DNA from 3 places in the Promicromonospora sp. NPDC050262 genome. Region 2 is predicted to be linked to each of the others. Evidence: riboswitches for the same ligand, from Rfam matches in the RefSeq annotation. Region 2 holds a riboswitch; each other region holds the start of a gene.
What was found. Region 2 has a riboswitch for thiamine pyrophosphate ahead of AB0I29_RS16940 (thiamine-binding protein). Riboswitches for the same ligand answer to the same signal wherever they lie in the genome.
Positions count from the first base shown of each region.

Region 1: it holds a riboswitch for thiamine pyrophosphate, as region 2 does, so the genes downstream of both, AB0I29_RS04685 (YkoF family thiamine/hydroxymethylpyrimidine-binding protein) here and AB0I29_RS16940 (thiamine-binding protein) in region 2, are expected to answer to the same signal.
Region 3: it holds a riboswitch for thiamine pyrophosphate, as region 2 does, so the genes downstream of both, AB0I29_RS11025 (thiamine ABC transporter substrate-binding protein) here and AB0I29_RS16940 (thiamine-binding protein) in region 2, are expected to answer to the same signal.

Region 1 covers NZ_JBFAKX010000002.1:275,533-284,863, forward strand. The annotation lists gene AB0I29_RS04655 (AraC family transcriptional regulator) at 1-755, opposite strand, end outside; gene AB0I29_RS04660 (antibiotic biosynthesis monooxygenase) at 906-1,211, shown strand; gene AB0I29_RS04665 (alpha/beta hydrolase) at 1,278-2,255, shown strand; gene AB0I29_RS04670 (SDR family NAD(P)-dependent oxidoreductase) at 2,252-3,103, shown strand; gene AB0I29_RS04675 (HAD-IA family hydrolase) at 3,067-3,738, opposite strand; gene AB0I29_RS04680 (glycoside hydrolase family 95 protein) at 3,800-6,157, opposite strand; TPP riboswitch at 6,303-6,411, shown strand; gene AB0I29_RS04685 (YkoF family thiamine/hydroxymethylpyrimidine-binding protein) at 6,470-7,132, shown strand; gene AB0I29_RS04690 (ECF transporter S component) at 7,125-7,751, shown strand; gene AB0I29_RS04695 (ABC transporter ATP-binding protein) at 7,741-9,331, shown strand, end outside.
Region 2 covers NZ_JBFAKX010000010.1:218,989-228,319, reverse strand. The annotation lists gene AB0I29_RS16965 (MFS transporter) at 1-409, opposite strand, end outside; gene AB0I29_RS16960 (ArsR family transcriptional regulator) at 481-786, shown strand; gene AB0I29_RS16955 (ABC transporter ATP-binding protein) at 806-1,573, opposite strand; gene AB0I29_RS16950 (ABC transporter substrate-binding protein) at 1,570-2,634, opposite strand; gene AB0I29_RS16945 (ABC transporter permease) at 2,631-3,488, opposite strand; gene AB0I29_RS16940 (thiamine-binding protein) at 3,485-3,778, opposite strand; TPP riboswitch at 3,889-3,991, opposite strand; gene AB0I29_RS16935 (Gfo/Idh/MocA family oxidoreductase) at 4,126-5,106, opposite strand; gene AB0I29_RS16930 (immune inhibitor A domain-containing protein) at 5,195-7,501, opposite strand; gene AB0I29_RS16925 (MFS transporter) at 7,759-9,006, shown strand; gene AB0I29_RS16920 (septum formation family protein) at 8,987-9,331, opposite strand, start outside.
Region 3 covers NZ_JBFAKX010000006.1:1,760-11,090, reverse strand. The annotation lists gene AB0I29_RS11055 (helix-turn-helix domain-containing protein) at 1-155, shown strand, start outside; gene AB0I29_RS11050 (DUF6069 family protein) at 152-541, opposite strand; gene AB0I29_RS11045 (sensor histidine kinase) at 707-1,873, shown strand; gene AB0I29_RS11040 (response regulator transcription factor) at 1,873-2,520, shown strand; gene AB0I29_RS11035 (ABC transporter ATP-binding protein) at 2,531-3,259, opposite strand; gene AB0I29_RS11030 (iron ABC transporter permease) at 3,259-4,950, opposite strand; gene AB0I29_RS11025 (thiamine ABC transporter substrate-binding protein) at 5,007-6,080, opposite strand; TPP riboswitch at 6,076-6,181, opposite strand; gene AB0I29_RS11020 (DUF4235 domain-containing protein) at 6,219-6,500, shown strand; gene moaC (cyclic pyranopterin monophosphate synthase MoaC) at 6,521-6,991, shown strand; gene AB0I29_RS11010 (MoaD/ThiS family protein) at 6,988-7,227, shown strand; gene AB0I29_RS11005 (MogA/MoaB family molybdenum cofactor biosynthesis protein) at 7,276-7,791, opposite strand; gene AB0I29_RS11000 (sulfite exporter TauE/SafE family protein) at 7,788-8,702, opposite strand; gene AB0I29_RS10995 (Rrf2 family transcriptional regulator) at 8,907-9,331, opposite strand, start outside.

The DNA.
Region 1 (9,331 bases), on a different contig from region 2:
AGCAGCAGTCGCGCCTCCTGGAGCCGGATCTGCTTCTGGAACTGGATGGGGCTCATCGCCGTGACGGCCTGGAAGTTCCGGTAGAACGCCGAGACGCTCATGCCCGACAGCGCCGCCACGTCCTGGACGCGGAAGGGCTGCGCGTAGTGCTCGCGGATCCACCGGACGGCCCGGGCGACGTGGGCGAGCCCGCTGTCGGCAAGGCCGAGCTGGCGCACGGTGGCGCCCTGCTCCCCGGTGATGAGCCGCCAGAGGATCTCGCGCTTGACGAGCGGTGCCAGGACCGCGGCGTCGCGTGGGTTCTCGAGGAGCCGCAGCAGTCGCACCACGGCGTCGACGAGGGGCGCGGGGGCATCACTGACCACCATGCCGGGCGGGGCCGCGGCGCTGGTGGGAGGGAGGTCGCCGGGTGCGGCCTGCAGCAGGATCTCCGCGATCAGCGCCGGTCGCAGGACGAGCCCGAAGCCGAGTGCCGGCTCGTCGGGGCGAGCCCTCGTGAAGAGCCCGGTCACCGGCAGGTCGACGGACGCCACCAGGTACTGCCCGGGACCGTACTCGTGCACGCGGTCGCCGAGCGCTATCCGCTTCGAGCCCTGGGCGATCAGTGCCATGACCACACCCGACATGGACGGCGCGGGCGGAGCGGTGCTGTGGACCGCCGAGACCAGGACGTCGTCGAGCGCCGTCGCGCTGCTGTCTCGCCGTGCGTGCCGGGCGAGCAGAGCGCGTAGCTCCTCGAGGTCCACACCGTTCATGCCCCGATCATGGCACATTCACGATGCTCGCGACGACGAGAGGATCGTGCAAGTGGCCGGGACGATCGGTCTGTCGGCGGGGAGGGCCTGCACGGTGTGATGGACACACAGCACACGGGCTCCCAGGAGCCCCCACCGAAGGAGACCCGCATGACCGTCCGCCACGGATTCCAGGCCACCATGACCGCGCAGCCCGGCAAGGGCGACGCCCTGGTCGAGATGCTGCTGCACGCCCCGTCGCTGTCCCGCGACGACTGCCCCGTCTTTCTGATCAGCCGCTCGGCGGGCAACGCCGACGTCGTGCACGTCACCGAGGGCTGGACCTCCGAGGGGGCCCACGCCGCGTTCTTCGCGAGCGCCGAGGCGCAGGCCCTCGTCGCCGAGCTGCAGCAGCTGCTGGCGGGGGAGTCCGAGTACACCGACCAGGTGCCCGTCGGCGGCAAGGCCGAACTCTGAGCCGCACGCCCCGCCGAAGCGGTCGAGCCCGCCGACGATCCGAACCCTTACCGAGAGGAACATGCCATGACGACCACCCGCCCCGAGATCGATCCCGAGCTGCGTCCGCTGCTCGACCTCCTGCCCGCCGCGACCCTGACCACCGGCACGCTGCCGCAGGTGCGCGACCTCGCCGCGCCCACGGCGGAGAGCATCGAGAGCCTGCTCACCGCCGGGCGGACCGTCGGCCGGCGCGACGTCGGCGTCACCGCGCCGGACGGGACGCCGGTCCCGCTCACCGTCCTGAGCCCACCGGGCCTGGACCGCTCGACCCCCGTGCCCTGCGTCTTCTGGGTGCACGGCGGCGGGATGGTGATGGGGGACCGGTTCTCGAACATCGACATCCCGCTGGAGTGGCTCGACCAGCTCGGTGTCGTGGTGGTGACCGTGGACTACCGGCTGGCGCCGGAGGCGACCGGCACGACCCTGGTGGAGGACTGCTACCGGGGGCTGACCTGGGTCGCCGAGCATGCCGCCGACCTGGGTGTGGACCCGGCCCGGCTCGTCGTGGCGGGGACCAGCGCGGGAGGCGGCCTCGCCGCCGGGCTCGCCCTGCTCGCGCGGGATCGCGGGACGCCCGCCGTCGCCGCGCAGGTGCTGGTCTGCCCCATGCTCGACCATCGCAACGACACCGGCTCGAGCCACCAGTTCGCCGACGGCCCCGCCACGTGGAGCCGGGCCATGAACGCGTTCGGCTGGCAGGCCGTGCTGGGCGAAGGGCCCGCGACCGAGGTGTCGCAGTACGTGTCGCCGGCCCGCGCCGACGACCTGTCCGGCCTGCCGCCCACCTACGTCGACGTCGGCTCGGCCGAGGTGTTCCGGGACGAGGACGTCAGCTACGCGAGCCGCATCTGGGCGGCCGGAGGCCACGCGGAGCTGCACGTGTGGGCCGGCGGCTTCCACGGCTTCGACGCGCTCGTGCCCGGGGCGCGGGTCTCGGCGGCAGCGCGGCGGACACGGACCGACTGGCTCGGCCGGGTGCTGGGGACGAGGAACGCCTCATGAGGGCGCGGGAGGCGCACTGGGGCACGGTCGTCCTCACGGGCGCCACGAGCGGGATCGGTGAGGCGACGGCGCGGCGGCTCGCCGGCCGGGCCGACGAGCTGATCGTGCAGGGGCCGGAGCCGGAGGACGAGGTCGCCGGGGTGCTGGCGGGGATCCGCGCGTCCGGCAGTGCGCACGTCCGGTACCTGTCGGTCGATTTCACGAGCCTCACGGCCGTGGCCGAGGCCGCCCGCGCCGTCCGCGAGGCGGTGTCGACCGTGGACCTGCTGATCAACGACGCCGGTGTGCCCGGCGCTCCCGAGCGGCTGGTCACGGCGGACGGGTTCGAGCGGACGCTGCAGGTCAACGCCCTCGCACCCGCCCTGTTCACCCGTCTGCTGGCCCCCTCCCTCGCCGAGGGCGCGCGCATCGTCAACGTCGGGTCGTCGGCCCACCGTGTCGCCGATCTCGACCTCGCCGACCCCGACCTGGTGGCCGGGTACACCCCGGTCACCGCGTACTCGCGGGCGAAGCTGGCTTTGGTGACCTGGTCCTCGCTCCTGGCCAAGGAGTTCGGCTCCGAGCCGGTCACGGTCGTCGCGCTGTGCCCGGGCCTGAACGACACGCCGCTCAGTACGGCCATGGCGGGGCCGATCGGGGGACCGCCGACCGTGGGCGCGGAGCACGTGCTCTTCGCGGCGGCCGCCGACGTCCCCTCCGGCTCCTACCTGGAGGGTGACCAGGTGGTCCCGACGAGCGCGGCGTCGCGCGATCCCCGCAACCGCAGGCGGCTCGCGGAGCTGTACCTGGAGCGGCTGCCGCGGTTCGCGTCCTACCGGCCAGGGCGGCGGACCGGTTCGACCTCGTGACCCTCGGCGGGGACGATTCCGTCGCGGGTCCAGCGCACCGCGGTGAGATCGGGGACGACGACGTCGGCTCCCAGCTCGACGGTCGGGTCGCCGATGCCGAGAACGGCACCGACGCCCGCCGCCCGCGCCGAGCGGATGCCGTTGGCGCTGTCCTCGAGCACGACACACTCCGCGGGGGACATCCCGAGCAGCCGTGCCGCACGAAGATAGGGGTCGGGCGCGGGTTTGCCCGCTGCGACGTCCTCGGCCGCCACGAGCACGTCAGGCAACGGGATGCCGGCCGCGGACAGACGGGCGACCGCCAGGTCCCGGGACGCCGACGTGACGACCGCACGCAGGTGTCCCGGGACGGAGGCGACGAACTCGGTCGCGCCCTTGATCGCCACGGTCCGGTCAGCGGTCTCGAGCTCCAGGGCATCGATCTCGGCCGTCGCAGGATCGACCTCGTCGTCGGGCAGGAACCGGGCCACGGTTTCCCGAGACCTGCGCCCGTGCACGTCGGCCAGCACCGCACGAGGGTCGAGCCGGTGACGAACCGCCCACGTGCGCCAGGCCGCCTCGCCCGCGGCCTTGGAGTCCACCAGCACGCCGTCGTTGTCGAACAGGACGGCTGCGGCATGCAGGACGGGGCGCATCGGACAGCTCCTCGGGGACGGCGGAACAGCGGTGGATCGTCCCGAGCCTACGGGCCCGCCGTCAGGGCCGGACCGTGATCGACTGTCCGTGGCGCAGCCTGACGTGCCGCCGCCAGGTCCCGGCGCGCACCTCCGTCTCGGTCCCGCCGACGCTGCGGATCGTCGCCTGCGTGACCTGTCCCCGACGCCAGACGACGTCGACCTCGAACCCGCCGCGGGCGCCGACGCCGGTGACGCTGCCGCGGTCCGCCCAGGCCGCGGGCAGCGCGGGCAGCAGCTCGATGACGCCGGGGCGGGAGTAGAGGACCATCTCCAGGGCGGCGGCCGCGCCCCCGAGGTTGGCGTCGATCTGGAAGATCGTGTAGCTGCCCTGGCTGTACATGTCGAAGAAGTTCGGGGCCGTGCCGTTGCCGTTGTCCACCGACGGGCGCAGCACCGTCAGGTAGAGTTGGTACGCCTTGTCGGCGTCCTTGAGCCGGGACCAGCACAGCGACCGCCAGGCGCACGCCCAGCCGTAGTTGTCCGTGCCCCGGGCCGTGAGCAGGTTCCGGACGCCGTCGATCAGCTCGGCCGGGCTCGTGTCCGTGGCGATCCGGTCGCCCGGGTAGAAACCGACCAGCGGCGAGAGGTGCCGGTGGGTGACCTCGCCCAGGTTCGCGGGGCTCATCCACTCCTGGAGCCAGCCTGTCTCCGGGCTGACCTCGGGCAGGTGGAGCCGGGCCTGGAGGTCCGCGAGCTCGGCGGCGAGGGCGGCGTCCCGCCCCAGGCGGCGCGCTGCGACCTGCACCTGCTGGAACAGGTCCCAGGCCAGCTCCTGGCCGTAGGTGGTGCCGCGAGCGTCGGGGCCGTGCTCGGGCGACCAGGCCGTGTCGTCGACGAGCACCTCGCGCGGGGCGCCGCTCGGGTCCGTCACGGTGACGGTGACCAGCCGTGCCCGCCAGAACTCGGCCGCACCCCGCAGCACCGGGTAGATCTTCTCGAGGTAGGCCTGGTCCTGGCTGTACTCGTAGTGGCGCCACAGCGTGCTGCACAGCCAGGCGTTGCCGGCCGGGTGCCACGCCCAGCCGCTGCCGCCGTAGATGTTCGTGGAGAAGGCGATGGCCCAGCCCGCGATCTCGCCGCTGGAGTTCCGGAACCGGTTGCGCGGGTCGTTGTAGAGCCGGCCGGTCACGTCGGTCCAGACCGGGAGCTGTGCGACGCAGTAGTCGGCGAGAGGGACCGCGCACTCGCCGAGCCCGGCGGGATCGGCGAGCCAGTAGTTCATCTGGATGTTGATGTCGGTGTGGTAGTCCGCGTACCAGTCCGGTGTGTTGTTGTGGACCCACACGCCCTGCAGGTTCATGGGCAGCCGGTCGCGCGAGCCGGTGATGGTCAGGTAGCGCCCGTACTGCACGTACGCGGCCTCGAGCTCCGGGTCGGGTACGTCGGGGTCGGCGTGCCGGGCGGTCAGCCGGGACCACGAGTCCAGCTCCCGCTGGGCCGTGGTGGAGTCGCCCAGGTCGATCGACATGCGCCCGTACAGACGCCGGTAGTCGGCGACGTGCGTGGCCCGCAGCCGGTGCCCGGCCACGCGGGCGCCGGCGGTGACCTTCTCGACGGCCAGCGCGAGCGGGTCGGCCGACGGGTCGCGGAAGTCGCGGGCGGCGTCCGGCACGTAGTCGGTGCCCGCGCACACCACGATCAGCAGGTCCGTGCAGTCCTCGAACGACAGCACGCCGCCGTCGGCAGCCACCCGTCCGGTGGTGCTCACGGCAGTCACCGCCGCCGCGTGGCGCAGCCCGTTGCCGAGCGCCCCCGCGAAGGACAGGTGCCGCCCGTCGGCGGACGTCGTCTCCCCGTGGGTACCGTCCAGCGCGATGGTGCCGGTCAGGGGTCCGCCGGTCAGCCGGATCACCACGACGTCGTCGGGATGGCTGGCGTAGGCCTCACGACGGAAGCGCCGGCCGCCGTGGCGATAGGTGGCGGACACGACCCCGTTGGCGAGGTCGAGCTCGCGCCGGTAGTCGCCGACCGCGTTACCGCTGTGCGCGGGGACCGCGACGCGCACCTTCGCGAGGAGCCCGAAGCTGCCGAAGTCGTCACGACCGTACGGCAGCTGCCCGTCGTCCAGCAGGACGTCGTTGCGTCCGCCGGTCCAGAACGAGCCGTCGGTCAGGTAGAGCGCGTCGTCGCCGGGGCCGCCGGTGACCAGGCCCCCGAGCCGGCCGTTGCCGATCGGCAGGCCCTCCTCGATGATCCGGTCCTCGGCGGCCGGCTCCGGGTACCACAGCGTCGTGGCCGCCGACGGAGGCACTGCCGGGTCGGACTCCGGGCGCACGGGCGTGGCGTGCGCGGCGAAGGGGACCCCGCCGAGCGCGAGGCCCGCGCCGGCGGCGCCCGTCAGGCGCAGGAAGTCACGGCGACTTGATTCGAAGGTCATGGCGGGTGCTCCGTTCGTCATCGAGCGAGCTCAACCAGGCGTCCGGGAACCTAGCACGAACAGGGGTGATAAACGGGCAAAACAGCCGAAGCGTCCAGGTGCTCAGCCGGAATGTCCAGGTGGTGTGACGGGTGCTGTTACGGTGAGCGCCGAGCACGGGAGTCCGGTATGCCGGGCTGAGAGGGAGTAATCGAACTCCGACCGTTGAACCTGATCCGGATCATGCCGGCGCAGGAAGCGACCTCAGGACGTGGCCGTACCGGTCCCGTCCTCCTGTGCCCGACGGACATCCGACGGACAGGGGAGGACCTCATGGCGGACCACGCCACCGTGACCGACGAGACCGCAGAGCTGCGCGGCGACCCGATGCGCTTCGGCGTCGGCGCGCGGATCACCGCCGCGGTGATGTCGGACGACTACGTCGACGTGATCCTGGGCGCGCTGCGGCAGGCCGACACCACAGGGCTGGTCGTCGAGACCGGCGACGTGAGCACCTACGTGGGCGGCGCCGAGGCCGACCTGCTGCGGTACGTGACCGACCTGACGGCCGGGATCGCGGCGTCGGGCAGGCACGCGACGATCACCGTGCACCTGTCCCGGGGCTGCCCGGGCGAGGTGGTGTGCGAGCTGCCCGGCGGTGCCGGCCCGCGGGTCACCGAGGTGCCCCAGGGGCGCGACACCGGCCGGTTCGTCTCGGCCGAGTGGGCGCTGTACCCGCTGGCCGACGACGTCCGCGCGGACGTGACGCCGGACCACATGCGCGACATCTACGCCGCGATCGAGCTGGCCAAGGACAACGGGACGTTCCGCGGCTCGCAGCACTTCGTCACCCGCCTGGAGGGCGACGCCGGACGGGTGCTCGCCAGTGCCTTCGCCGGCTGGGTCCTCGCGGGACGCACGGTGCAGCACGTCACCAGCCACCTCACCCTCTCGGTGAACAGCCCGAGCCACACCGCGGCCGGCACCGATGAGTGAGCCGACGACGCGCCGCCGGGCGCGGCTGCCGCTGCGTGACATCGTGCTCATGGTGATGCTCGGCGTGGTGTTCGGATTCCTGTACTGGGCGCTCGTGCAGGCGTGGAACGGGCTCGCCGTGGCGATGGGACCGGCCGGCGACCTGGCCCAGCACGTGCTGCTGGGCGGCTGGCTCCTGGTGGCGCCGATCGCGGTCGCGATCATCCGCAAGCCGTTCGTGGGCATCATCGCCGAGGTGATCGCGTCCGTCGTCGAGGTGGTGTTCCTGGGTTCCCCGGTCGGGCCGCTCCTGCTGGTGGCCGCGGCGATCCAGGGCGCCGGCAGCGAGCTCCCGTTCGCGCTGACCCGCTACCGCCGGTTCGGATGGGGGGTGTACGCGGCGTCGGGCCTGCTGGGCGCGGGCCTGGTCTTCGTGTGGTCCGCGTTCCGGTTCGGCTGGTACGGACAGGACATCCTGGCGCTGCGCCTGGGGATGCAGCTCGTCTCCGGTCTCGTGCTGGGCGGCCTGCTCGCCAAGGTGATCGTCGACCGCCTGTACGGCACCGGCGTGCTCGACGAGTTCGCCATCGGCCGGGCGGACGCCGCGCTCCGCGGGCCCGTGGTGCGCCGTGAGCGCTGACGCCGTCGTCGTCGAGGCCACCGGCCTGGAGGCGGTGTATGGCACCGGCGACGGGGTGGGACCGGTCGACCTGCGCATCGACGCAGGGCAGAGCGTGCTCGTGCTCGGCCCGTCGGGGTCCGGCAAGTCGACGCTGCTCCGGCTGCTGCACGGCGCGGTCCCGCACGCCGTCCACGCGCAGGTGGACGGCGCGGTGAGCGTCGCCGGCAGGTCCGTGGCCGGTACCGGGATCGCGGCGCTCGCCGACGTCGTGGGCGTCGTGGCCCAGGACCCGGAGTCCGGCGTCTGCCTCCCCGACGTGCTCGACGAGGTCGCGTTCCCGCTGGAGAACCTCGCCGTCGACCCTGCCGCGATCGGCCCGCTCGTGCGCACGGCGCTCGAACGGGCCGGGGCGGCGGCCCTGGCCGGGCGGGCCACGGCGGAGCTGTCGGGCGGGGAGCTGCAGCGCGTGGCGCTCGCCGCGGCGATCGCGCCCTCGCCGACCCTGCTGCTGCTCGACGAGCCGACCTCCATGCTCGACGCCGCCGGGATCGACGCCGTGCGGCGCGCGCTCGACGTCGTCCGGCGCACGACCGGCGCCGCCTGGGTGCTCGTGGAGCACCGGCTCGACGAGCTGGCGGGCGACGCCGGGGCGGAGGCCCTCCCGGAGCGCTGGATCGTGCTCGGCGCCGACGGGCGCGTCCGGCACGACGTCGCCGTCGGCGACCTCACCGTGCCGATGCTCCGGGACCTGGTCGGCGAGGGCTGCTGGCTCCCGCTCGACCTGGAGCTGGAGGCGCTCCTGGGGCGCCCGCGAGGTGCGCTTCTACCCAGCGATCACGCCCGAGAACAGCCTGATTCCGGGCGCGATGGCTGGGTAGAAGCGCACCTCGCGGGCGAGTCGCTGGCGGCCCGGCTGCTGCGGGAGCTCGGCGGGGCCGCCGTCGCGCCGGGTGCCCGGCCTGCGTCCGACGTCGCGTCCCGCCCTGCCCCGCACGACGGCCCGACCCTGCGCGCCCGCGGCCTGTCCGTGGTGCGCGGTCCCCGGGCCCGGCGCCGCGAGGTGCTGCGCGGAGTCGACCTGGAGCTCCACCCCGGGACCACGACGGCGCTGGTCGGGGCCAACGGCAGCGGCAAGTCCACGCTGCTGACCTGCCTCGCGGGCCTCGACCGGCCCGCCGCCGGCAGCGTGCACGGCCCCCGGGCCGGGCTCGTGTTCCAGAACCCGGAGCACCAGCTCACCGCCACGACCGTGCGCCAGGAGGTGGCGCACGGCCTGCCGTCGGACGCCGCGCCCCGGGTCGAGCGGGCCCTGGCGCGCTTCGGGCTCACCCGGCTCGCCGACCACAACCCCTACCGGCTCTCCGGCGGGCAGAAGCGCCGCCTCAGCCTTGCCGCGATGCTCGTGCACGAGCACCCGTTCCTGCTCGCCGACGAACCCGGCTTCGGCCTGGACCGGCACGCCTCGGTGGGTGTGCTCCGGGCGCTGCGTAATGCCGCGGCGGACGGCCGCGGCGTCCTGTTCTCCAGCCACGACCTGCGCGCCGTCGCGGGCTACGCCGACCGCGTCCTCGTGCTCGCGGACGGCACCCTGCTGGCCG
Region 2 (9,331 bases):
GCTGCTCCGGGGGCACGAGCGTGGGAGCGGCCGCCATCGCGGCGGGCATGAGCGCAGCCCCGCCGAACGCGGCGACGACGCGCCCGGCGGTGAAGACGGTGAGGTCACCGGCAATGGCCGAGAGGGCGATGCCCGCGGCGATGAGGCCCATGCCCGCACCCATCAGCGCGGCGCGGGACGCACGGGCGAACAGCACGGAGACCACCGGCGCGACGACCGCGACGATGATCGCGTACCAGGAGATGGAGTAGCTGACGGAGCTGGTGCTCGCACCGATCCCGTCGGCGATCTGCGGGAGCACGCCCGCGATGACGAAGGCGTTCGTGCCGACCACGAACAGCGCCGCCGCGATCGCCGAGATCCGGAGATAGGCGCCCCGCAGCGAGTATGATTGTTCGATGAACGTCATACCATCGAGCCTACGTGACAGTTCGATGGTTGTCGAACTATTTGGCCGGACCGATGTCGTCGAGGTGAGTCATGGGTGACTATCCCAGCCCGGACATGGCCGAGGTCGAGCTCGTCGACGTGCTCAAGGCCCTCGGCGATCCCGTGCGCCTGCAGATCGTGCACAAGCTGGCCGACGGCGAGCCCAAGCCCAAGACTCTCGACGGCTGGGGCCTGGACCTCACCAAGTCGACCATGTCGCACCACTTCCGCACGCTGCGCGAGGCCGGCCTCACGCGCACGATCGTGCACGGCCGCACGCACGCCATCCAGCTGCGCCGCGACGAGCTCGACGACAAGTTCCCGGGCCTGATCGCCGCCGTGCTCGCCGAGCGGTGACCACCACGCCCGGGCCAGGTCACCGCTGGCGCGGCCGGAGCGGGCGCGGCCGGCCCGGCAGCGGTTCGAGCGCGGCCAGCACCTCGTCCCTGCTCGGGGCGGCGGCGTCCAGCACCACCCGGCCCGGCCGGGGGCCGAGCACCACCACGCGGTCGGCCAGGGCGAGGGCCTCGTCCACGTCGTGCGTCACGAGCACCACGGCTCGCTGCCCGACGCCGGCGGCCCGCTCGCTCTGACGGCCGGCGTCGGCGAGCCCGACCCCCGCCAGCCACTCGTTCATCCGCCGCCGCGTGATCGGGTCCAGGGCGCCGAACGGCTCGTCGAGCAGCAGCACGGGCCGTCCGGCCAGGCAGGTGCGGAGCAGCGCGAGCCGCTGCCGCATCCCGCCCGACAGCTCGTGGGGCCAGGCCCGCTCGAAGCCCGCCAGGCCGAACGTCTCGAACAGCTCGGCGGCGCGCGCCTCGGCATCGGCCCGCGGCACCCGCGCGATCCGGGCGCCGAGCAGCGCGTTGGACCACGCCCGGCGCCACGGCAGCAGCCCGTCCCGCTGCGGCATCCAGGCCGTCGCGGCTCCGCCGTCCGGCAATGTGGGGAGCGTGAGCTCCCCCGAGACCGTCGCGCCCGGCGGCAGCATGCCGCCGAGCGCGCGCAGCAGCGTCGACTTGCCGCACCCCGAGGGCCCGACGACGGCGACGAACTCGCCGTCGGCCACCGCGAGATCCACGCCGCCCAGGGCCAGGACGTCGCCGAACCGGACGCTCAGCCCGGACGCCGAGAGCACGCTCACGGCTGGCCGTCGGCGTCGGCGTCGTCCGCGTCGGTGTCGCCCGCGGAGCCGGCCGCGCCCGGCAGGTAGTCGTCGGTCCAGGCGGCGTCCGTGTCGAACCCGGGTTCGGTCAGCCCCTCCTCCTCGAGGAACCCGACGAACCCGTCCCACACGTCGGCGCGCTGCACGCCCCACTCGCCGGACGCGTACTGCGGGGCGAGCCACCGCGCGCTCGCCCCGACCAGCTCCGGGTCGAGCTCCGGCGCAGCCTCCAGCAGCACCTGCGCCGCCCGGTCGGGGTCGGCAGCGGCCTCCTCGTACCCGCGCGAGAGCGCGGCCAGGAACCCGCGGGCGACGTCCGGCTCCTCGTCGAGCAGTGACCGGGACGTCGCCACGAGCGGCGTGTACCAGTCGGGGATGCAGTCGAGGTGGTCCCGGAACGCGATGGTGTCGACGTCGAGCCCGTCCACCTCGCCCAGCCGGATCGTGTCCCAGGCGTCGAACACCCAGGCGGTGTCGAACTGGTCCTCGGTGAGGCCGATGCGGAAGTCGTCGCTGACGAGCGGCGTGAACTCGACCTGCGCGGGATCGCCGCCGTCGCACTCCACGAGCTTGCTGATCAGGGCCTTCTCGAGGTCGGACTCGTAGGACCCGTACCGCTTGCCCTCCAGGTCCTTGGGCCGCGTGATCCCGTCGTCCGCGAGGCTGATCAGCGACGACGTGTTGTGCTCGATCACGGTCGCGACGGAGACGACGTCGGCACCCGCCGCCCGCGCGGGGACCAGACCCTCCGCCACGGAGTAGGCGAAGTCGGCCTGGCCCGCCGCGACGAGCTGCAGACCCGACGTCTCGCCGGGCTCGACGATCTCGACGTCGAGCCCCTCCTCCTCGAACCAGCCCTCGGCCCGGGCCAGGTACAGGCCGGAGTGGTTGGTGTTGGGCGTCCAGTCGAGCACGACGGTGACCTCGCGCAGGCCGCCGTCGGACGCCGCGTCGGCGGTGCCCGCGGCGGCGCCGCAGCCCGCGAGCGCCAGCGGCGCGATCGCGGCGAGGGCCAGGGCGGGGGTACGGGACAGGTTCATGATTTTCCTCTCTGCCACGGCGTCGCGACGCGCGTGAGCGCGGCGACGAGGGCGAAGAACAGGCCGGACAGGAGAGCGATCAGGACGACGCCCACGAAGATCTGGTCCACGGCGTACGCCTTGCGGGACCGCTGCACGAACACGCCGAGGCCGGACTGCCCGGCGAGGTACTCGGCGACCACGGCCGCGCCCACCGCGTAGGTCGCGGCGACCCGCAGGCCCGCGAGCGCACCGGGGACCGACGCCGGCAGGCGGACCAGCAGGAACTGGTCCAGGCGGGTACCGCCCAGGCCGGCGACCATGTCGGAGTGCTCGGCGTCGACGGCTCGCATCGCCCCCACCGCCGAGACCAGGACGGGGAAGAAGACGGTGAGCGACACCAGGATCACCTTGGGCAGCAGGCCAAAGCCCGCCCAGAGGATCATCAGCGGCGCGAGCACGACGACCGGCACCGTCTGCGTGAGCACGACGAGCGGGTACACCGCGTCGCCGGTCACGCGGGAGGCCGTGACCACGATGCCGAGCAGCAGGCCGGCGACCGCGCCGAGCGCGAGCCCGGCGGCGGCCTCGGTGAGCGTGGTCGCGACGTGCGGGCCGAGCAACGGCGCCACCTCGACGGCGGTGCGCGCCACCTGGGACGGCGCGGGCAGCACGAACTCGGGCACGCCCGCGAGCCGCACCCAGGCCTCCCACACCGTGAGCAGCGCCGCGACGGTCAGCAGCGGAGCGAGGACGCGCCCGGCCCGCCGTCCGACCGGGTGCGGCTCGCGTCCTGCCGGGCGCCGCCATGCCGGACGCTGCCCCACCACCGGGTCCGGCCCGGACCGCCGCCGCGCGACGGCGCGGGTGCTCACGCCCGGAACTTGGTGACGAGGTCCGCGATGGTGGGGCCGGCGTCGTCGGCGCCCTGGCCGACCTTGATGTTGGACTGGACGCCGTCCGCACCGGCGGCGAGCGTCGCCTCGTGGACGGCGCGCAGCAGCGCCCACACCTCGTCGGGGCTGCCCTGGACGAACGTGCCCATGGCGCCCACCTCGTAGGTGAGCCCGGACGCCTCGATGACGGCGATGGCGGCGTCCACGTGCGCGTACTTCGCGTCGGGCGTGCCGCTGGGGCGGGGAGAGACCTGGATCTCGGCGAGCATGTGCGACCTCCGTGCACGGGCATGCCGGAGGTCGCCGGTTCCCGACAGGGGGCGCGCGACCACGCCCCCGCGCAGGGGACGGCCTCGACCGAACGCCCGTGCCGTCAGGCACGTCCTTCCGCTGGCATTACCCAGTTCAAGTGATCGGGTCGACGGCGTCGGGCGTGCTGCCCAGGCCTTCCTCTCAGCCCGGCTACCCCGAGCTCCCCGCGTTGGCGGGGCCACGGTACCGCTGGTCGCGGGAGGTGCGGAAGCCTGCTCACCTTCGAGGCCCGAGTTTCTTCGCTTTCAGGCTGCTGAAAGCGAAGAAACTCGGGCCTCGAAGGTGACCGGGAGGGAGGGTCAGGTCACTCCCCCGGGTACTTGAGGCCGATCTGCTCGCGGATCGTGTCCAGGGTGGCCATGATCGCCACCGTCTCCTCGCGCGGGAGCAGCGGGCTGTCCAGCTCGCCGGCCGCCACCAGACGCTCGGCCTCGGCGGCCTGGAAGTGCATGCCGCGGCCCGTCACCTCGGCGCGGAAGGTCTCGGTCTCGGTGCCCGAGGCGTCGTAGACGTGCACGGTCGACGGGTTGTACCAGGTCGCGTCGATCTCGATGCGGCCCTCGGTACCCAGGATCGAGGCCCGGTTGGGCCCGCGGGTGTCCGACGCCGAGACGGTCGTGGCGACCCGGGCGCCGTCGTACCCGAAGATCGTGGCAACGGTGGCGTCCGCACCCGTCTCCTTGAACGTCGCGTGCGACTGCACCGTGAGCGGCTCGCCGAACAGGTCCCAGGCGAACGAGACCGGGTAGATGCCCAGGTCCAGCAGGGAGCCGCCGCCCAGGGCGAGGTCGTTGATGCGGTGGGCCGGGTCGTCGGGCAGGTCCTGGGTGTGGTCCACCAGCAGGGTGCGCACCTCGCCGAGCGCGCCCGACGCGATGATCTCGCGCACGCGCGCCATGTGCGGCAGGAACCGGGTCCACATGGCCTCCAGGACCACGAGCCCCTTCGACTCCGCCAGGTCCACGACCTCGCGCGCCTCGGCGGCGTTGAGCGTGAACGGCTTCTCGACCAGCACGTGCTTGCCGGCCTCCAGCACGAGCTTGGCGGCCTCCGCGTGCATGGGGTGCGGCGTGGCCACGTAGACGATGTCGACCTCGGGGTCGTTCACGAGGTTCTCGTAGGAGCCGTGCGCCGTCGGGATGCCGAACCGGTCGGCGAACTCGCGGGCCTTCTCCAGGGATCGTGACCCCACCGCCTGCACGGTGAAGCCGTTGTCGTTCAGGTCTGATGTGAAGCTCGCGGCGATCCCGCCGGCCGCCAGGATGCCCCATCGCAGGTGTGTCATGCGTTCGAGCGTAGTGCCCGCAGAACGTGTCAGACGCTCAGGTCCCCCGAGGGACCTGAGCGTCTGACACGTCAGTGGCGGGCGGGGGTCAGTTGACCTGGATGGTCATGTGACCGTTCCTGCTGTCCTCCGTGAGCACCTTGATGGTGGTGCCGGTGCCGCCGACCTTGACCGACTGGCCGGGGTTGGCCGGGTCGTAGTAGGCGAGCGGGTTGGTGTCGTCGAACTTGGACACGGCCTTCTGCTTGCCCAGCCGCAGCGTGGTCAGCGACGTGGCCGACACCTCACGGTGCAGCGACAGCGCGTCCGTCTTCTGCAGGCCGAACGTGGCGTCGAAGGACTGGATGCGGTTGCGGGCGATCGTGCCGTCCGACCACTTCAGCGCCTTGGCACGGGCGTCGACCGGCAGGGCCTGGCCGCCACCCGGGTGCTGCGACACGTTGTTGTCGCCGTACAGGCTGTTCACGTACCAGACCAGCAGGCCGTCCTGGTACGGGTAGTGCTCCACCTTGTTGCTGTTGGTGAAGTTCCAGCCGAAGTTGTACGGGCCCGTCTTCAGCGTGGCGTCGTACCCGCCGTACACGCGGTTCTCGGCCACGTAGTAGTGCTGGTAGGTGACCTCGTACGTGCCGTCGGCGCCCACCGTGGTGAAGCCGTCGGCCGACCAGTCGGCCGCGTCCGTGAAGTCCTCGGTCAGCGCGTCGCCCACGGCGACGTCGTCGACCAGGATGCCGGTCTCGTTGGTGCCGCCGTCGCTGGAGTAGCGGAACCGGACCTGCGCCGTCTGGCCGGCGTAGTCCGCCAGGTCAGCGGTCAGGTCCACCCAGGCGCCGTCCGAGCTGCCGGTGATGCCGGAGCCGGGGTTGGTGCCGTTCGGGTCCTCGTCCGTCGACAGGTTGTTCGGCAGGGCGGTCCAGGTGGAGCCGCCGTCCGTCGAGACCTCGGCGAACGCGTAGTCGAAGTCCACCTCGATGTCGTACTGGACCTTGGCGGTCAGCGAGGCACCGGCCGGCACGGTGAACGACGGCGACGCGATCGTGTTGTTCAGGTCGTTGCCGGTACCGGAGTAGACGAACTCGCCGTCGAACGGCGCGATGCCGAGGTCGACCTGCTCGACGCCGTCCGGCAGGTTCACGATCGCCGCCTGGGCGCGCGTGGTGGCGTGGAACGACGGGCCGAGCTTGATGCGCTCGGTCTCGCCCGGCTCCACCGTCTCGTAGTCGAGCCAGCCCAGGAACAGCTTCTCGGTGGCACCCATGTGGTTCGGCGTGGTGCCGATGGTGCCGTCGCCGTGGCCCATCCACGAGCCGGAGCTCATGAGGTTCCAGTAGCCGGTGCCGTTCTCGCCACCGGCGGTGTCGTAGTAGTCCGGCAGGCCGAGGTCGTGGCCGAACTCGTGCGCGAACACGCCGAGGCCGCCGTTCTCCGGCTCCGTGGTGTAGTCGCGGATCCAGAGGTCGGAGTCACCGATCTTGATGCCGCCGACCTTCGGGTAGCCGGCCGGGCCGTCCGTGCCGAGACCGCCCTGGTTGACCGACCAGCGGTGCGACCAGATGGCTGACTCGGGCGCGCCGGCCTCCTCGCCCTCCCCGGCGTGGATCGCCTGGAAGTGGTCGATGTAGCCGTCGGGCTCGGCCGTGATGCCGTCGCCGTCCAGGTCGTAGCGGTCCCAGACGTCGAACGACTGGAGGTACGCCTCGATCTCCTCGGCGGACTTGCCCGCCGCGACCTGCTGCTCGTACCAGGCGTCCGCGGTGTCCTGGATGAACCGCGTCATGTCCGTGCCGGACTCCGTGGTGCCGTAGGAGGCCGTGCTGTACGGCACGGTCACCCAGTCGGACACGTCGCCCTGGAGGTCGAACCGGCCCGACGACATCTCGTCGTAGACCCCGGCGAACGACTCGCCGTCCTGGTCCTCCAGGCCGGTGAAGAACATCTCCTGGTAGTGCTCGCGCGAGAAGTCCGACTCCCAGTAGGTGGAGTTGTCGCTCCGCACGGGCTCCGGGATCTCGTTGTGCGCGGGGCCCGCGGCCGCGTCCGGGTAGCGCTCGTCGGTCTGGTCGCCGAAGTCGACCAGGATGCTGAAGAGCTGAGCCGTCTCCTCGACGCCGTACTCGACATACTCGCGCGGAGAGATCTCCACGACCTTGGACTTGTGCTTGCCCGACCCGCGCGTCTCGACCTTCGCCTGGCCGGTCGCGACCATGTCGACGGCGATCTGCCGCTTCTCGGTCTGCTTCTCCGCGAGGGCGTCCGGACGGTTGTCCTCCTTGGCGGGCGCCGCCTGCTGCGGCGGCTCCTCGACCGGCGGAGCCGCGGAAGCGGTGATCGGCACGACGGCCGCCGAGAGCAGCAGCGCTGCTCCCGCACCGACCGCACAGAGACGTGAGTTCATGTTTCCTCCGTGAAGAGAGCTGCGTCCGGGACGAGGAGGTGGTGCGTACGGGCCCCGGACCTGCTGGACACCTTTGTCCACGGAGGAGGAAACCAGGGAAATATTACGACAATGTTGCCTAGGACACAGTTCTGGTTCAGGACGTATGCCGGGAATGGGCTCGTAGAATCGGTTCGAGTCCGCGTATTTTGGTCGATGTCCGCCGGGCCGGCTCGTCGTCCGGGTGAGCCCACGCCCGTCGACCCGCCGGAGACCACATGACCGCGAACAGTCCTGCCGCCGCAGCGGCCTTTGCCGCACCTCCGGTGGACCAGCGCCGCGCGGTCGTCGCGCTGATCGCGCTCTCGGTGAGCGCCTTCACCTTCGTGACGGCGGAGAACCTGCCGGGCGGGCTGCTCACCCTCATCGCCCCCGACCTGGGCCGCAGCACGTCCGAGGTCGGGCTGCTGGTCACGGCGTACGCCGCCGTCGTCGTGCTCGCGTCGCTGCCGCTCTCGCGCCTGACCCGCCGGTTCCCGCGCCGCTGGGTGCTGGCGGCGACCACCGCGGTGTGCACCGTCGGGACTCTGTGGTCGGCGGTCGCCGCCGGCTACGTGGACCTGATGGCCGCGCGCATGGTCACGGCGCTGGGCCAGGCGCTGTTCTGGTCGGTCGTCACGCCCGCCGCCGCGAGCCTGTTCGCGCCCGCCGTCCGCGGCAAGATGATCGCGCGCCTCGCCATCGGCAACTCGCTCGCTCCGCTGCTCGGCGTGCCGCTCGGCACCTGGGTGGGCCAGCAGGCGGGCTGGCGCACCGCGTTCCTCGTGTTCTCCGTGGTGAGCCTGCTGGCGTGCCTCGCGATGGCGATCGCCATGCCGGACGTCGACGCCGAGCAGAGCGGCACGGCCACCGGCACGCACCCCAGCATGCGCCGCTTCGTGGTGCTCATGGTGGTCACGGTGCTGCTCGTGACGGGCGGGTTCATGATGATCACGTTCGTCACCCAGTTCCTGCTGGAGACGGCGGGGTTCCCCGACCGATACCTGAGCGCGCTGCTGCTGGGCCAGGGCGCCGCGGGCCTGGCGGGGACCCTGCTGATCGGCCAGGTGCTCGACAGGCGGCCGTGGCAGACGGTGCTCGTGGCGCTCGGCCTGCTCACCGGCGCGCTGGTGCTGCTGTGGTCGCTGGGCCACGTCCCGGCCGTCGCCCTGGCGGGCCTGGCCCTGTTCGGCCTCGCGTTCAGCGCGATCCCGCCGGCTCTGTCGTTCCTGTCCATGCAGGTCGCCCCGGGCGCCACCGAGTCGGCGACCGCGATCTCGAGCTCGGTGTTCAACATCGGGATCGGCGGCGGGGCAGCGCTCGGGGCACTCGTGGTGGCCACGGTCGGCATCGACACGGTGCCCCTGGTCGGGGCGTTCTTCGTGCTCGCCGCGCTCGTGGTCGTCGCGGTCGACGTGCGGATCGCGGCCCGGCGGACCGCGATGCCGCACGTCGACGTGCCGGGAATTACTCCGCGGCGCCCTTGAGGCTGCCCGTGAACGGCTCCTCGGAGCTGACGATGCACTGCAGGGAGCGGTCGTTCAGCTGCTCCCAGGTGGCCTGGGTCGGGTAGAAGCCGGTGTAGCCGTAGACGGACTCGTCGTACGAGATGCCCACGAACTTCTCGAACTCGTCGTAGCACCACTCGTCGAACTTCTTCGACATGGCGTCGTCGCCCGGGTACTCGTCGCCCTCCATGATGAGCTCGGCGTAGACCTCGCCGGTGTGCTCCTCGGCGCACGGCACCACGGGCACCGACTCGACCTCGAAGTCCTCACCCTCCGCGGACTCGCCGTAACCGTCGAGGGCCTC
Region 3 (9,331 bases), on a different contig from region 2:
AGGGGTTCATCACGCGCGAGGTGGTGCCGACCATGCCGGTGCAGATCCTGTACACGCCCACCCCGGCGGGGGCCGAGCTCGTCGCCGCGCTCCGGCCCCTCGCCGAGTGGGGAGCCCGGCACCCGTCCGTCCTCGACCAGGAGGACGACCACTAGGCCCTGCGCAGGCCCAGCGCGATGACGGCGCCCACCACCACGTGCTCGGCCACCAGGAGCGCCACCGACGCCGGCGTCGTGCCCGAGGCTGCGCCCAGGAGCGACACCAGCAGGGCCACGCCGCACAGCACGAGCCACGCCACCTCGCCGCCGCCCTTCGCGACGCGTCCGACGACGGCCCGCGCGCCCCAGCCGGCGAACCCGGCCACCAGCGCGGCGGCCAGGGCCGCGACGACGGTCACGGGCTGGACGCTCGCCCCGGTCCGTGCCTCGGGGTCGACGCCGAGCGCCGTACCGATGAGCCACACCACGACGGCGGCCGCCGCGGCGGCGAACGGCACCACCCAGGCGGGCCAGGGACTGCGGGTCACCAGGTTCTCGGCCATGACGTCTCCTCACTCCTCGGCGCGTCCGTCGCGCCTGGTCACAGCCTTCTCGACCGGGGCGGTCGCGACATCCGTCCGTGGTACCGAGCCGGGTCACCCTTCGGTAGCGGCACCCCCGACCTTGGTCGGTGTCCGGCGCCGCGCGCCGTGCGTAGTGTCACCGCCATGACAGGCGAACCGCGGGACTGCCTACCCGACGACCCAGTGCGCCCCCGACGGCGTTCCGTGGTCGGGGCCATGCTGCTGCTCGGGACCCTGACCCTCGCGACGGTGCTGTCCCGCCGTCCGGGCGGACCCGAGGCGCTGCCCCTGGAGCTCCTGGACCTGGCGGTCGCGGTCGTCTCTCTGGCCCTGCTGCCGCTGATGTGGGCCCGCCGGTCGGTCCCCGTCGCGCTCACGCTGGCGGCGCTGTCGGTGCTCTCGCCGGGCGCGACGCCGGCGGCGACGTCGGGCGTGCTGCTGATCGCCCGGTGGTCGCCGCTGCGCACGGCGGTCCTCGTCGCCGGGGCGAGCACGGCGGCGCATGCGGTGCAGGGCCTGTGGCGGCCGCCGTCGTTCCCCCTGGGCTGGTGGCTCCTGTGCGACGTCGCCGTGCACGCCGCGCTGCTCGGCTGGGGCGCCTACCTGCAGGCGCGCGCCCAGCTCCTCGCCGACCTGCGGGCCCGCGCCCGCCGCGCCGAGGCCGACCGCGAGCAGGCGCTGGAGACCGCCCGGTCCGGGGAGCGCAACCGGATCGCCGCCGAGATGCACGACGCCCTCGGGCACCGGCTGTCGCTGCTGGCCGCCACCGCGGGCGCCGTCGAGTACCGCCCGGACGCGCCCCCGGAGCAGCTCGCCGCCGCGGCCGGGCGGGTGCGCACCGGGGCCGCGGAGGCCCTGGAGGACCTGCGACAGCTCGTGCGGCTCCTGCGCGGAGGGTCGGACCGGCTGGCCCCGCCGCCCACGCTCCTCGACATCCCGGGGCTGGTGGACGCGGCCCGGTCCGTGGGCGCCGCCGTGACGCTCGACCAGACCGACGAACGGGCGTCCACCACGCCCGGCGACGCCGAGCCCTCGCCCGCGGTCGCCATCGCCGCCTACCGCGTGGTCCAGGAGGGCCTGACCAATGCCCGCCGGCACGCGCCGGGCGCGGCCGTCCGGGTCACGGTGACCACGCGCGCGGACGAGGTCCGGGTCGTCGTTGCGGACGACGGCCCGGAGCGCGCCCCCGACGGCGCGCCCGGGACCGGCCTGGTCGGCCTGCGCGAACGGATGGAGCTGCTCGACGGCACGCTCGACGCAGGCCGCTCACCTGCTGGTTTCACGCTGGAGGCCCGGATACCGTGGGCCTGATGGAGACCCGCCTCGTGATCGTCGACGACGACGCGCTGGTCCGCGCGGGCCTGCGCCTCATGCTCGACGGCGCCGAGGGCATCCGCGTGGTCGGCGAGGCCCCCGACGGCGGGGACGTGGCGGAGGTGCTCGACGCCCACCCGGCCGACGTCGTGCTCATGGACCTGCGCATGCCCGGCGTCGACGGGATCGAGGCCACCCGCCGGGTGCGGGCCCGGCCCTCGCCGCCGGCCGTCGTCGTGCTCACGACCTTCGACACCGACACCGAGGTGGTGGGCGCGCTCCGCGCCGGGGCCGCGGGGTACCTGCTCAAGGACATGCCGCCCGCGCGGATCGCCGCGGCGGTGCGCGCGGCGGCCGACGGCGAGCCCGTGCTCGCGCCGGACATCGCCCGCCGCCTGATGGAGACCGTCGCCGCCGGGGGTGGCGAGGCGCGGGACGCCCGGAGCGCCCTGGACCGGCTCACGAGCCGGGAGCGCGACGTCGCCGTCGAGATCGGGCGGGGCTCGTCCAACGCGGAGATCGGACGACGGCTCTACCTCAGCGTCCCGACCGTGAAGGCGCACGTCTCGAGCGTGCTGGTGAAGCTGGGCGTGGAGAACCGCACCCAGGTGGCGCTGCTCGTCCAGCAGGCCGGCGCGGCCTGAGACTGCCGGGTCAGGCGCGCAGCCCCAGGAACTCCGCCACCCGGTCCGACGCCGGCGCGGTACGCAGCTCCTCCGGCGCGGCCACCTGGAGCAGCCGCCCCCGGTCCATGACCCCGACCCGGTCGGCCACCGCGGAGGCCTCGGCGTGGTCGTGCGTCACGAACACGGCGGTGGTCCCGGTCTCGACGAGCGCGGCCCGCACCTCGCCCGCCAGGCGTTCGCGGAGCTGCCGGTCGAGCGCGGACAGCGGCTCGTCGAGCAGCAGCAGCCGGGGCCGCGGCGCCAGGGCGCGCGCGAGGGCGACCCGCTGCTGCTCCCCGCCGGACAGCGTGGGGACCGCCCGCTGCTCGTACCCGGCGAGGCCCACGAGCTCCAGCAGCTCGGTGACGCGCGCGTCCCGTTCCGGGCGGGTGAGCGGCAGGGTCTCCAGCCCGTAGGCCACGTTGCGCCGCACGTCCCGGTGCGGAAAGAGCTGGCCGTCCTGGAACATCAGCCCGAACCGGCGCCGGTGCACCGGCAGCCGGCCGACGTCGGCGCCGTCGTACAGCACCTGCCCGCCCGCCAGCGGTTCCAGCCCCGCCACGGCGCGCAGCAGGGAGGACTTGCCGCACCCGCTCGGCCCGAGCAGCGCCAGCACCTCGCCTGGCGCCACGGTCAGCGAGACGCCGTCCACCGCCGTCACGCCGGCCGCGCCGGTCCCGTACCGGACCGAGACGTCCCGGATCTCCAGCCCCGCCATCAGAACTCTCCTCCCGCGCGGTCGTCGCGCAGTCGCTCCGCCACCATCATCACGGTCGCGGTCAGCGCGGCGAGCACCACGGACGCCGCGAGCGCCATCCCGTAGTTCTCCGCCCCGGGCCGCCCGATGAGGCGGTAGATCACGACCGGGAGGGTGGCGCCGTCGGGCCGCGCGAGGAACGACGTGGCGCCGAACTCGCCGAGCGACACCGCGAACGCGAACCCGGTGGCCAGTCCGACCGACCGCAGGGCGATCGGCAGGTCCACGGTACGCAGCACGCGCCCCGGGCCGGAGCCCAGCACGGCGGCGACCTCCCGCAGGCTGGGGTCGATCGCCCGGAGCACCGGCAGCACGGTGCGCACGACGAGCGGTACGGCGACGACGGCCTGGGCCACGGGTACGAGCAGCCCGGAGGTGCGCAGGTCCAGGCCGAGCACGGGCTGGTCCATGGTGATCAGGAACCCGAAGCCGACGGTCACCGCGGACACGCCCAGCGGCAGCATGAACAGCCCGTCGAGCGTGCCGATGGCGCGGCGCGCGCCCACGGATCGGGGCCGCCGGGACACGACGAGCGCCACGAGACCGCCCACGACCAGGGCGATCAGGGTGGCGGTCAGCGCGATCCGCAGCGAGGTCGCGGTGGCCTCCCACACGGTCACGACGAGCGCGTTCCGCTCGCCGGTGGTGCCGAGCGCCAGGTAGTTGCCCGGGCCCCAGGACCCGTCCGGCTCCCGGAACGAGCGGACGACCAGCCCGGCGAGCGGCAGCGCGACGAGCCCGGCGACGATCGCGGTGCCCGCGAGGGCCGCGCCCACGTCGGCGGGCGAGCGCCAGGACAGCGGACGTGCCGAGCGCCGCGCGGAGACGAGGTGCAGCGCGGCCTCGCGCCGCCGGCGGGCGCGCGCGGACACGGCCAGGGCCGCGGTGATGACGACGAGCTGCAGGATCGACAGCACGGAGGCGGACCGCAGGTCGAGGAACTGGGTGGTGCGGGTCCAGATCTCGGTCTCGATGGTGCCGTACCGCACGCCGCCGAGCACCAGCACCACCCCGAACGCCGTGGCGCAGAACAGGAACACGACCGACGCGGCCGACGTGATCGCGGGCGCGAGCGACGGCAGCGTGACCGTCCGGAACACGCGGGCCGGACCGGCGCCGAGCGAGGCCGCTGCCTCCTCGGCCCGGGGATCGAGGCGCTCCCAGAGCCCGCCCACGGTGCGCACCACCACGGACACGTTGAAGAAGACGAGCGCGACGACGATCCCGGCGAGCGACTCCTCCAGCCCGAGGAACCCGAGCGCGCCGCTCGGCGCGAACAGTGCGCGGAACGCCACGCCGACCACCACGGCGGGCAGCACGAACGGCACGGTCACCAGCCCGCGCGCCAGGCTGCGCCCGGCGAACGACCGTCGGTACAGGAGGTAGGCGAGCGGCAGGCCGAGCAGCACCGAGAACGCCGTGCCGAGCACGGCCTGGGTGAGCGTGAGCCCCACGAGCCGCCACGTGCGCGGGCGGGTGAGCACCTCGACGAACCCGGTGAGGTCGAGCGCGCCGTCGGGCACGAACCCGCGGACCACGAGCGCCGCCACCGGCCACGCGAAGAAGACCGCGAGGAAGCCGAGGGGGACGGCGACCGCTGCCCCCCAGAGCAGGGGCGCGGGCCGGAGGCCGTGCCCCCTGCTCCCGGTCAGGCTCGGGCTCCGGCTCCACCCGTGGTGGGCTGAGCCTGCGGCTCCGCGCCTCCGGCTCAGCCCACGACTGTCTCGGTCCACCGTTCGATCCACTCGTCGCGGTGCTCGCTCACGTCGGCCGGGTCCACCTCGAACGGGGCGTCGGCCTGGGGCGCGAACTTCTGCCAGTCGGCGGGCAGCTCCACGGCGGCGTCAGCCGGGTACATGTACATCGACTCCGGCAGGGCGGCCTGGACGTCGTGCGTGAGCAGGAAGTCCACCACCGCCCGGGCGCCCTCCGGGTTGTCCGACCCCGCGAGCACGCCCGCGTACTCGACCTGCCGAAAGCACGTCTCCAGCAGCGCACTGGTGGTCGACTCCGAGCCGTCCTCGCTCACCGTGAACGCCGGCGACGTCGCGTAGGACAGCGCGAGCGGCCGCTCGCCGCCCTCGCCCGCCCCGGAGAAGTCGACGTAGTAGGCGTCCTCCCACGAGTCGGCGACCTTGACGCCGTTGTCCACCAGCGAGGCCCAGTAGTCCTCGAACCCGTCCTCGCCGAACGCCCCGATCGTCGCCAGCAGGAACGCGAGGCCCGGGGACGACGTCGCCGGGTTGGTCACCACGAGCAGGTCCTTGTACTGCGGGTCGGCCAGGTCCTCCAGCGTCGTCGGCACGTCGAGGCCCGACTCCTCGAACCAGGCCTCGTCGGCGTTCACGCAGACGTCGCCCTGGTCGACGGGCGTGAGCGCCCCGCCGAGCTGCTCGGCCCCCTCCGGGAGGTCGGCGGGCGTGTACTCCTCGACCACGCCCGCCTCCAGCGCGCGGGAGGCGAACGTGTTGTCGATGCCGAACACGGCGTCCCCGAGCGGGGCGTCCTTGGTCAGCACGAGCTGGTTCACCAGTGTGCCGGCGTCGCCCGCGGCGCTGACCTCGACCGTCGTGCCGGACTCCTGCTCGAACTGGTCGATCAGCTTCTCGTCGAGCGCCCAGGAGTCGTGGGTCACCAGCGTCACGGTCCCCGGGTCGCCCGCGCCGGACGCGTCGTCGCCGGAGCCGGAGCCGCCGGAGCAGCCGGCGAGCAGCAGTGCCGCCGACAGCGCGACCGCGACGGTAGGGATGGTGCCCCCGTGGGCACCGGAAAGACGCGACATCGTTCCTCCGACTTCCTCCGCCGGTGTTACCCGGATCAGGTTCAAGGGTCTGCGGCTCTCCGCACTCTCAGCGCCATCGGGGCGCTCCCCTGTCGTTTCCATGCAGCCTAGTCGGCCCGCGAGGGCTACGGTGTGGAGGTGGCCAAGATTGAGACGGAACAGACACTCGCCGAGAAGGTCGGCACTCTCGCCCTGACGCTCGCGGCCGGCTGGGTCGCGCAGAAGGCCGTCAGCATGATCTGGAAGGGCGTGACGGGCAACGACGCGCCGAACAAGCCGGACGACCCCGAGCTCGACATGGTGCAGGCGACCGTGTTCGCGGCCGTCGCCGCCGGGACCGCGGTGTTCGCCAAGCGGCTCGCCGCGAAGGGCGCGCACCGCGCCGCGGTGCGGATCGCCGCACGGCGCAGCGCCGTGTGAGGGCATGACACCCTGGTGCCGTGAGCTTCACGCACCTCGATGACCGCGGCCAGGCCCGCATGGTCGACGTCACCGCCAAGCAGCCGACCGTCCGCTCGGCGACGGCCTCGGGCCTCGTCCGCTGCGCCCCCGCCGTCGTCCAGGCCCTGCGCGACGGCGCCGTGCCCAAGGGCGACGTGCTGGCCGTGGCCCGCGTCGCGGGCATCGCCGCGGCCAAGAAGACGCCGGACCTGCTGCCGCTGGCCCACGTGATCGGCGTGCACGGCGCGGCGGTGGACCTGGAGGTGACCGACGACGGCGTCGTCGTCACCGCGACCGTCCGCACGGCCGACCGCACCGGCGTCGAGATGGAGGCGCTCACCGCCGTCGCGGTCGCCGGCCTGGCCGTGATCGACATGGTGAAGGGCCTGGACAAGTCGGTCTCGCTCGCGGACGTGCGGCTGGAGCGCAAGACGGGCGGCAAGTCGGGCGACTGGGTGCGTGCCGAGTGATCACGGTCCGCTACTTCGCCGGCGCCCGGGAGGCCGCGGGGCGCACCACCGAACAGCTCGACGGCCCGACGTCGGTCGCCGCCCTCCGCGGTGCCCTCGCCGCCGCCCACCCGGCCCTCGGTGACGTGCTGCCGAAGTGTGCGCTGCTGGTCGCGGGCGCCCGCGCCACGGCGGACGAGGCGACCGTCCCGGACGGCGTCACGGTCGACGTGCTCCCGCCCTTCGCGGGCGGCTGACGCCCGGCCGGCGGGCCGCTGGCGCCTGACGGCACGAACCCGGCGGTGCTACCCCGGCACGGGAGCCGGGTGGTCGCCGCCGTCGAGCTGGGAGCGGACGTGCGGCCAGAGGCCGAGCACCACGTCGAGGCCGTCCCGCACGCCCCCGGACGACCCGGGCAGGTTCACCACGAGCGCCCGCGTCCCGGTCGCGGACCGGGCCACGCCCACCAGCCCTCGCGAGAGCGCCGCGGTGGGGATGCCCGCGCCGGTGCCCCGCTGCCGCACGGCCTCGGCGACGCCCGGTACCTCGTAGTCCAGCACCTCGCGCGTGCCCTCGGGCGTGAGGTCGCGAGGCGTGATCCCCGTGCCCCCGGTGGTCACCACCAGACGAGCGCCGGCGTCGAGCGCGGTCCGCAGCACGTCACGGACCGGCTCGACGCCGTCGGGTACCAGATGGGTGACCAGGTCGGTGAACCCCGCCTCACGCAGGATCCGCGCCGCCGCGGGACCGGAACGGTCCTCGGCCTCGCCGCGGGCACAGCGGTCGGAGACGGTGATCACCGCTACCTGGTCGGACGTCATGCCGACACGCTATCGGCCTCCGGCTTCTCGCTCACGGCGGCCTCCTCGGCCAGGGCCTTGCGGTGCGCCCGCACGGACCAGACGACGGCGGCGGCCCAGCCCAGCCAGATCACCACGTAGATCGGGATCTTGACCGGGTCGGAGGCGGCGATCCAGTCGCTGTTGAGCAGCGTGCGCGAGTTGGTGAGCACGATGACGCCGCCCACGAGCGAGCCCAGGATGCGCGGCGGCACCAGGCGGACCAGCCAGGCCGCGATCGGCGCCGCGATCAGGCCACCGATGAGCAGGGCGAGCACCCAGGTGAAGTCGATGCCCTCGCCGCTGAGGCCGACGAAGAAGCCGACGCTGGCGGCGACCGCCACCAGGAACTCGCTGGTGTCGATCGAGCCGATCACCTTGCGCGGCTCCAGGCGGCCGCTCGCGAGGATCGCGGGCGTGCCGACGGGGCCCCAGCCGCCGCCACCGGTGGCGTCGAAGAAGCCGGCCACCAGGCCGAGCGGAGCAAGGAACCGCTTGCGCAGCGGCTTGTCCGAACGGGTCGGCAGGCCCTGCACCGTGAAGCGCAGCAGCACGTAGAGGCCCAGCAGGAGCAGGATCACCGACATGACCGGTCCGGCGACCTCCGTCGACAGCGACGAGAGGAACGTGGCGCCGGCGAACGCGCCGATCGCGCCGGGGATGCCGATCTTGGCGACGACCTTCCAGTCCACGTTGCCGAAGCGCCAGTGGGAGGCGCCGGACGCAAGGGTCGTACCGATCTCCGCGAGGTGCACGGTCGCCGACGCGGCGGCGGGGTTGGTGCCGATAGCCAGCAGAAGCGTCGTGGAGGTGACGCCGTAGGCCATGCCCAGACTGCCGTCCACCAGCTGCGCGCCGAGGCCGACGAGCGCCAGCAGGATCAGGGTTCTCATGGTCGTGACCTTCCAGGTCCGGGGGGATACGACACAGGGCCATGGCAAAGTGAGGCCCGCGTCAAGGTAACCACCTAACCCGGTCGGAAACAACAAGCATCTCAGAGATCGGATAACGGCGCACGGGAAGGTCGGGTGAAAGTCCCGCGGTCCGTCGGAGTTCAGCCAGACCGGGTGCGGCCGAGCGTCAACGTCCGGTCAGGTTCAGGAGTTCGACCAGGCCGAGTCGCCCTCGGTCAGCGCGCGGACCTCGTCCGGCAGCGCGCCGCTCACGAGGTCCGCGAGGGACACGGCCTCCAGCACCGCGCGCACGTTGGCCCGCAGCGCCACCCACACGTGCAGGAGCGGCGCGGCCGCCCCCTGGAACTCCAGGTCGGACGGCCGGTTGCCGCGGACGAAGACCAGCGGCCCGTCCACGGCACGCACCACGTCGGCGATGGTGATCGAGTCGGCCGGCCGGGCGAGACGGTACCCACCGCCGGCGCCACGGTGGCTGGTGACGAGCCCGTCGCGACGCAGGTCGCTCAGGATCCCCTCCAGGAAGCGGTGCGGGATGTCCTGCGCCCGGGCCAGGGCCTCGGCGCGGACAGGCCCGTCGTGATCGGCCGCCGCCAGCTCGGCGGCGGCAC